Regions from separate parts of the Streptomyces sp. NPDC005496 genome, predicted to be linked through region 2. Evidence: predicted binding sites of a transcription regulator. Region 2 holds the regulator's gene; the other holds the start of a gene.
The links. Region 2 encodes HrcA, which represses chaperone genes, less so after heat shock. Its sites were predicted from a motif close to TTNGCACTCNGNNNNNCNGAGTGCNAA; they were not measured.

Region 1 (4,411 bases), on a different contig from region 2:
CCCCGCGGGGGAGGAGAGCCGCCTCGGTGCGCTAATGGCCTCAGTGGGAGTGGCCGTGACCGTGACCGTGGCCCGCGTCGCCCTCGTCCTCGGCCGGCTTCTCGACGACCAGGGTCTCGGTCGTGAGGAGCAGGGAGGCGATGGACGCCGCGTTCTCCAGGGCGGAGCGGGTGACCTTGACCGGGTCGATGACGCCGGCCTTGACCAGGTCGCCGTACTCGCCGGTCGCGGCGTTGAAGCCCTGGCCCTTGTCGAGCTCGGCGACCTTGGAGGTGATGACGTAGCCCTCCAGGCCGGCGTTCTCGGCGATCCAGCGCAGCGGCTCGACGGCGGCGCGGCGGACGACCGCGACACCCGTGGCCTCGTCGCCGGTCTTGCCGAGGTTGCCCTCCAGGACCTTCACGGCGTGGACGAGCGCGGAGCCACCACCGGAGACGATGCCCTCCTCGACCGCGGCGCGGGTCGCGGAGATGGCGTCCTCCAGACGGTGCTTCTTCTCCTTCAGCTCCACCTCGGTGGCGGCGCCGACCTTGATCACGCACACGCCGCCGGCCAGCTTCGCGAGGCGCTCCTGGAGCTTCTCGCGGTCCCAGTCGGAGTCCGTGGCCTCGATCTCGGCCTTGATCTGGTTGACCCGGCCGACGACGTCCTCGGAGTTGCCGCCACCGTCGACGATGGTGGTGTCGTCCTTGGTGACGGTCACGCGGCGGGCGGTGCCGAGCACGTCCAGGCCGACCTGGTCGAGCTTGAGGCCGACCTCCTCGGCGATGACGGTGGCACCGGTGAGGGTGGCCATGTCGCCGAGCATCGCCTTGCGGCGGTCGCCGAAGCCGGGGGCCTTGACCGCGACGGCGTTGAACGTGCCGCGGATCTTGTTCACGACCAGGGTCGACAGGGCCTCGCCCTCGACGTCCTCGGCGATGATCAGCAGCGGCTTCGAGGAGTTGGTCTGGATGACCTTCTCCAGCAGCGGCAGCAGGTCCTGGATCGAGGAGATCTTGCCCTGGTGGATCAGGATGTACGGGTCGTCGAGGACGGCCTCCATACGCTCCTGGTCGGACACCATGTACGGCGACAGGTAGCCCTTGTCGAAGGCCATGCCCTCGGTGAAGTCCAGCTCCAGACCGAAGGTGTTGGACTCCTCGACGGTGATGACACCGTCCTTGCCGACCTTGTCCATCGCCTCGGCGATGAGCTCGCCGACCTGGCTGTCCTGGGCGGACAGACCGGCGACGGCGGCGATGTCGGACTTCTCGTCAATCGGGCGGGCGGTCGCGAGCAGCTCCTCGGACACGGCCTTGACGGCGGCGTCGATGCCCTTCTTGAGCAGGGCGGGGGACGCGCCGGCGGCGACGTTCTTCAGGCCCTCGCGTACGAGCGCCTGGGCCAGCACGGTGGCGGTGGTCGTACCGTCACCCGCGATGTCGTTGGTCTTGGTCGCCACCTCCTTCACCAGCTGGGCGCCGAGGTTCTCGTACGGGTCCTCGACCTCGACCTCACGGGCGATGGTCACGCCGTCGTTGGTGATGGTGGGGGCGCCGAACTTCTTGTCGATGACGACGTTGCGGCCCTTGGGGCCGATCGTCACCTTCACCGTGTCGGCAAGCTTGTTGACGCCGCGCTCAAGGGCGCGACGGGCGTCCTCGTCGAACTTCAGGATCTTCGCCATGGAGCGATTCAGCCCTCTCGGAAAACTTGGGAGAAACGAACTGCGCCCCCAGCGCCCGGCTGATTAGGTCGCGGGGGCCAGGGGCGCAGCTCACTGCAAAACTGGGATGAACTACTTCTCGATGATCGCGAGCACGTCGCGAGCCGAGAGGACGAGGTACTCCTCGCCGCTGTACTTCACCTCGGTGCCGCCGTACTTGCTGTACAGCACGATGTCGCCGGTCTTCACGTCGAGCGGCAGGCGCTCGCCGTTCTCGAAGCGGCCCGGGCCCACGGCCAGGACGACGCCCTCCTGGGGCTTCTCCTTGGCGGTGTCCGGGATGACCAGGCCAGAGGCGGTGGTCTGCTCGGCGTCGAGCGGCTGGACCACAATGCGGTCCTCGAGCGGCTTGATGGCAACCTTGGAGCTGGTGGTCGTCACGATCCGACCTCCCCCTTCGGAGATCTCACGGGGTTAACTGTCTGAGGTGGCGACCAGGTGGATCCGTCGTCGCGGGTGCCGGACCTGCCCGTCGCTATTGGCACTCTCCAGGGGGGAGTGCCAGACCAGAGACTATGACCGCGATTAGCACTCGGTCAAGCGGAGTGCCAAACGGGCGGCGGCGCGGCGTCGGATTCCCACCCCGCGGGTGACCCCCCGGAGCCCCTACAGGTAGTCCTCCAGTCGGGCCGGGGTGAGGCCCTGGGCCCGGATGCGCCGCAGCAGGCGGGTGGTCGTCGCGGCGAGGTCGGGCTCGTCGGTGCCGAGGAGGATGTCGCCGGGGCGCAGGCGGCCGGGGCCGGGCTCGCGGCCGAGGACGACGGCCGAGATCCCGCAGTCGGCGGCGGCGCGCAGGGTGGTGGCGTCGTAGGTGCCGTACGGCGGGCGGAGCAGGCGGGGCCGGACGCCGAAGCGCTCCTTGAGCTTGTCCTGCTGGCCGCAGATCTCGGCGCGCTGGCCCGCGTACGGCAGGCCGCGCAGGGAGGTGTGGTCGAGCGTGTGGTTCTGCACGCTCACGCCGACCGCCCGCAGCCGGGCGAACTGCCCGTACCCCGGCCCGACGACCCGGTCGGTGAGGAACATGCTGACCGGCAGCCGGAGCTCGCGGACCATGGCGGCGAACCGCGGATCGCGCTCGGCACTGTCGTCATAGGTCAGGAAGACCACCTTGTCGCGGGTGGCGACGCGGTCGACGACCGGCGGCAGCGCCGGGTCGCCGGTCCCGCCGGGCGGCAGCGGGCCGGGGTCGAGCGGGGCCGCCGGCTGCCCCTGGCGGCGGTGGACGCCGGCGGGCGGCCCCTGCTGTCCGTGCGGGCGCACGCGCTGCGCCGCCTTCTTGCCGAGCCGCTCGATCGGGTCGACGGACTGGGCGCAGCCGGTGGCGCCGGTCAGCAGGGCGCAGGCCAGGAGCGTGCCGAGCAGGGTGCGCGTCCGCCCGGTCACCGCCGGTGCTCCGATCGCGCGGGACGGGCCGCCGGGCGGATCGCGCTCCTCACAGGTAGTCCTCCAGCCGCGCCACGGCGTACCCCTCGTGCGTGACCTTCTTCAGGAAGCGGCGGAGCATGTCGGGCATGGTGCCCTTCCAGTCCTCGCGGCCCCGGAAGTGGGTGAGCACGATGTCGCCGGGGTGCAGGGACCGGTCCCACTCGCGGTAGTCCCAGTGGTCGGGGAAGACCTCCTCGTTCCACAGCGGGGCGGCCTTGATCCCGCAGGAGCGGGCGGCGCGCAGGGTGTCCTCGTTGTAGTTGCCGTAGGGCGGCCGGAAGAGCGTCGGGCGCTTGCCGAACTGCTTCTCCATGGTGTCCTGCATCCCGCAGATCTCCCGTTTCTGCTGCTTGTACGACAGGTTCGGCAGATACGGGTGGTGGAGCGTGTGGTTGTTCAGGCCGACGCCCCCGGCCTGCATCCTCCTGAAGTAGCCGTAGTCCTCCTTCGCCAGGTAGTGGCTGAGGAAGGCGGTGTACGGGATCTTCAGCTCGCTCGTCATCCTCAGGAACGCGGGGTCCTTCTCGGCTCCGTCGTCGATGGTGAGGAAGACGACCTTGTCCTTGGTGGGGACGGTGGTGAAGACGGGCGGCAGCTCGTCCTGGCCGTCGACCTCGAAGCCCTTGCGGGTGCCGATCACCGGCTTCTTCTCCGGCGCCGGCGGCGCGGTCAGCGGTGTCCGGGCGAGCCCCCAGCGCTTGGCGGCGGCGACCCGCGCGGCGTGCGCGGCGCGCAGTTTCGAGGCGTACGCGTCCAGCGCGCGGGCGGGCGGGGCGTTCAGTGGCTGCTGCCCGGAGGCCGGGCGCACGCCGGAGCCCGCGTCCGCGCACCCGGCGGCGAGCACGGCGGCGGTGAGCACGAGGAGACCGCCCCGGACCCCGCGCAGCGCCCTCCCGGCGGTTGCCGCACCGCGCAGCGCCGCACCACAAAACAGCGTCCGCTCCGTGCGATTTCCGTCATTTTGTCGTACTGGTCGCATGGTGCCGGATCCTCGCAGGTGACCGTCCGCCGCCCGGGCCGACACCGCCGCCGGACGCGCGCCGTCCACCGACTGGCCCACAATGGGCCGGTGACCGACCTGGACCCGCTGGCCTCCTTCGCCTCCCTGCACACCCCCGGGGGCCGTGCCCTCCTCGACGAGGTGCGCGGCACCGACCCGGCGCGGGAGCTGGCCGTCGCGACCCGGCTGCGCCGCGAGCACCCGGCGTCCCTGGTCACGGCGGCACTCGCGCAGGAGCGGCTGCGGCAGCGGGCGGTGGCGAAGTTCGGGGCCGGGGA
Region 2 (4,411 bases):
GACCCCTTGCCGTGCCGTGCCGTGCCGGGCGCGGCGCTACTCCGGTGCCGTGACGAAGTCGATCAGTTCCTCGACGCGGCCGAGGAGTTCCGGTTCCAGGTCCTTGTAGGAGCGGACCCGGGACAGGATGTGCTGCCAGGCGGCGCCCGTGTTCTCGGGCCAGCCGAGGGCGCGGCAGACGCCGGTCTTCCAGTCCTGCCCGCGCGGTACCCGGGGCCAGGCGGCGATGCCGACGGAGGACGGCTTCACGGCCTCCCAGATGTCGATGTAGGGGTGGCCCACGACGAGCGCGTACTCGCTCGTGACCCCTTCGGCGATCCGGAACTCCTTCGAACCGGGCACCAGGTGGTCGACCAGGACCCCGAGCCGGGCGTCCGGACCGGGCCCGAACTCCTCCACCACCGCGGGGAGGTCGTCGACGCCCTCCAGGTACTCGACGACGACGCCCTCGATACGCAGGTCGTCGCCCCAGACCCGCTCGACGAGCTCGGCGTCGTGCCGGCCCTCGACGTAGATGCGGCCGGCCCGGGCCACGCGGGCGCGGGCGCCGGGCACGGCGACCGAACCGGAGGCGGTGCGGCTGGGGCGGGCCGGTCCGGCGGCGGGCCGCACCAGGGTGACCACCCTGCCCTCCAGCAGGAAGCCGCGCGGCTCCATCGGGAACACCCGGTGCTTGCCGAAGCGGTCCTCCAGCGTCACCGTGCCCGCCTCGCAGCGGATCACCGCGCCGCAGAAACCGGTGCCGGGCTCCTCCACCACCAGACCGGGGTCGGCCGGGACCTCGGGCACGGGCTTGGGCTTCTTCCACGGCGGGGTCAGGTCCGGAGAGTACTGGCGCATTCGGATGACGATAGGAGAAGACGCGCGCCGAAGTGCCCGCCCGCGCCTACGACACGCCGAAGCGGGCGGCCAGCGCGTCCCGCTGGGCCCGGACGAACGCCGCGTCCACCGCCGCCCCGTGGCCCGGCACGTACACCGCGTCCTCGCCGCCGAGGTCCAGCAGCCGGTCCAGCGCCGCCGGCCAGTGGGACGGGACGGCGTCCGGACCGGCCTGCGGCTCGCCCGACTCCTCCACGAGGTCGCCGCAGAACACCACCTCCCGTCCGTCGGTGCCGGGCACGAGCACCACGAGGTCGTACGCCGTGTGCCCGGGGCCCACGTTCGCCAGCAGGACCTGCGTGCCGCCGCCGAGACCCAGCGTCCACTCGCCGGAGACGAGGTGGCGGGGCCGGACGAGCAGGTCCGCCGCCTCCGCCGCCGCCCGCGGGTCCAGGCCGTTGCTCACGGCGTCGGCGCGCAGTTCCTCGCGTCCGTGGGCGAGGGCGGTGTCCAGGCCCACCGCGCCGAACACCTCCACCCCGGAGAAGGCGGCGGCCCCGAGGACGTGGTCGAAGTGCGGATGCGTCAGTGCGAGGTGCGTCACACGCCGCTCAGGTCCCAGGAGCCGGCCCGCCTCGGCGCGCAGCCGCGCGCCCTCCGCGAGGCTCGACCCCGCGTCGATCATGAGGGCCGCCCCCTCGCCCACCACGAGCCCCGCGGTGCAGTCCCAGCCCGGGAGCCGGCACCGCCCGGCGTGCGGGGCGAGTTGCTCCCATCCCGCCTCTTCCCAAGTCACCGTCACACGGAGACGCTAGCGGCAAGGGGGTACGACGGCGCGACATGGCGGGACACGTCCGTACACCGTGGCGGGGCGTCACGGGCCCGCCCTTGCCGGGGCCGTACCTCACCGCCGTACACTGGCCCGGGGAACGCTGGCACTCGCACGCGCTGAGTGCCAGGACGAAGACCGCGACGACCAAGGTGCCGACAGCTGGAGGTGTGCGCGATGCTCAGTGAACGCAGGCTCGAGGTGCTGCGCGCCATCGTCCAGGACTACGTCGGGACGGAGGAGCCGGTCGGCTCCAAGGCGCTGACCGAGCGCCACCGGCTGGGCGTCTCCCCGGCCACCGTCCGCAACGACATGGCCGCCCTGGAGGACGAGGGGTACATCGCCCAGCCGCACACCAGTGCCGGGCGCATCCCCACCGACAAGGGCTACCGGCTGTTCGTGGACAAGCTCGCCGGCGTCAAGCCGATGACCGCGCCCGAGCGCCGCGCCATCCAGAACTTCCTCGACGGCGCCGTCGACCTCGACGACGTCGTGGGGCGCACGGTGCGGCTGCTCGCGCAGCTCACCCGGCAGGTCGCCGTCGTCCAGTACCCCTCGCTGACCCGTTCGACGGTGCGGCACGTGGAACTGCTCTCGCTGGCCCCGGCCCGCGTCATGCTGGTGCTCATCACGGACACCGGCCGGGTCGAGCAGCGCATGATCGACTGCCCCGCGCCCTTCGGCGAGACGTCCCTGGCGGATCTGCGGGCCCGGCTCAACAGCCGGATCGCGGGCCGCCGTTTCGCGGACGTGCCGCAATTGGTGCAGGATCTGCCGGAGGCCTTCGAGACGGAGGACCGCGGTACGGTCGCGACGGTGCTCTCCACTTTGCTGGAGACGCTCGTCGAGGAGAACGAGGAGCGGCTGATGATCGGCGGCACCGCCAATCTCACCCGCTTCGGACACGACTTCCCCCTCACGATCCGGCCGGTCCTCGAAGCCCTGGAGGAGCAGGTCGTGCTCCTCAAGCTGCTCGGCGAGTCGACGGATTCGGGCATGACCGTACGGATCGGTCACGAGAACGTCCACGAGGGGCTCAACTCCACGTCCGTGGTCTCGGTCGGCTACGGTTCGGGCGGCGAGGCAGTCGCAAAACTCGGCGTGGTCGGACCGACCCGCATGGATTACCCGGGAACGATGGGAGCGGTACGCGCAGTGGCACGGTACGTCGGACAGATCCTGGCGGAGTCGTAAGTGGCCACGGACTACTACGCCGTACTCGGCGTGCGCCGCGACGCGTCCCAGGACGAGATCAAGAAGGCGTTCCGGAGGCTCGCGCGCGAGCTGCACCCGGACGTCAATCCCGATCCGAAGACGCAGGAGCGCTTCAAGGAGATCAACGCCGCCTACGAGGTGTTGTCGGACCCGCAGAAGAAGCAGGTCTACGACCTCGGCGGTGACCCGCTCTCGCAGAGTGGCGGCGGGGGCGCGGGCGGCTTCGGCGCCGGCGGGTTCGGGAACTTCTCGGACATCATGGACGCGTTCTTCGGCACCGCGTCGCAGCGGGGCCCCCGGTCGCGCACGCGCCGCGGCCAGGACGCCATGATCCGGCTGGAGATCGACCTCGACGAGGCGGCCTTCGGCACCACCAAGGACATCCAGGTCGACACGGCCGTGGTGTGCACCACCTGCAGCGGCGAGGGCGCGGCCCCCGGGACCTCCGCGCAGACCTGTGACATGTGCCGCGGTCGCGGCGAGGTGTCCCAGGTCACGCGGTCCTTCCTGGGCCAGGTCATGACCTCCCGCCCCTGCCCCCAGTGCCAGGGCTTCGGCACGGTCGTGCCGACGCCGTGCCCGGAGTGCGCGGGCGACGGGCGCGTGCGCTCGCGCCGCACCCTCACGGTGAAGATCCCGGCCGGTGTCGACAACGGCACCCGGATCCAGCTCGCGGGCGAGGGCGAGGTCGGCCCCGGCGGCGGCCCCGCCGGTGACCTCTACGTCGAGATCCACGAGCTGCCGCACGCGCAGTTCCAGCGGCGCGGCGACGACCTGCACTGCACGGTCACCCTCCCCATGACCGCAGCCTCCCTCGGCACGAAGGTGCCCCTGGAGACCCTGGACGGGCTGGAGGAGGTCGACATCCGACCGGGCACCCAGTCCGGCCAGTCGATCCCGCTGCACGGCCGCGGCATCACGCACCTGCGGGGCGGCGGCCGGGGCGACCTCATCGTCCACGTCGAGGTCATGACCCCCTCCAAGCTGGACCCGGAGCAGGAGCGTCTGCTGCGCGAACTGGCCAAGCTGCGCGGCGAGGAGCGGCCCACCGGCCAGTTCCAGCCCGGCCAGCAGGGCCTGTTCTCCCGGCTGAAGGACGCCTTCAACGGACGCTGACGCCGGAGCGCGCGGGCTGCCCGGACCGGGCGCCCGCGGTGCCCGCGCGGGCCGCCCGGAGAGGCACATTCCGGTGGCCTGTGCCCGGCGGACGGCCGGATTCGGACTTGTACGGAGGACGTGACAACATGCCGTCATGTCCTCCGCGCTGACCGATCTCCTTCGGTGTCCGATCGTGCAGGCCCCCATGGCGGGCGGTGTCTCCGTGCCGCTGCTGGCCGCCGCCGTTTCCGAGGCCGGCGGGCTCGGCTTCCTCGCCGCCGGGTACAAGACGGCCGACGGCATGTACCAGGAGATCAAGCAGCTGCGCGGCCTCACCGGCCGTCCCTTCGGCGTGAACCTCTTCATGCCGCAGCAGGAGCACACGGACCCGGCCGCCGTCGACGTCTACGCCCACCAGCTCGCCGGTGAGGCCGGCTGGTACGACACCGA

Region 1: groES (co-chaperone GroES) is a predicted target of HrcA. The motif match lies at 2,234-2,260, and genes of this name have one in related genera.

The regions. Positions count from the first base shown of each region.
Region 1 is NZ_JBIAJQ010000003.1:835,965-840,375, forward strand. It holds gene groL (chaperonin GroEL) at 41-1,669, opposite strand; gene groES (co-chaperone GroES) at 1,781-2,089, opposite strand; gene ACFYQQ_RS12350 (polysaccharide deacetylase family protein) at 2,315-3,091, opposite strand; gene ACFYQQ_RS12355 (polysaccharide deacetylase family protein) at 3,141-4,112, opposite strand; gene ACFYQQ_RS12360 (class I SAM-dependent methyltransferase) at 4,203-4,411, shown strand, end outside.
Region 2 is NZ_JBIAJQ010000002.1:424,313-428,723, reverse strand. It holds gene ACFYQQ_RS06495 (DUF3097 domain-containing protein) at 37-840, opposite strand; gene ACFYQQ_RS06490 (MBL fold metallo-hydrolase) at 887-1,621, opposite strand; gene hrcA (heat-inducible transcriptional repressor HrcA) at 1,826-2,842, shown strand; gene dnaJ (molecular chaperone DnaJ) at 2,843-3,979, shown strand; gene ACFYQQ_RS06475 (nitronate monooxygenase) at 4,116-4,411, shown strand, end outside.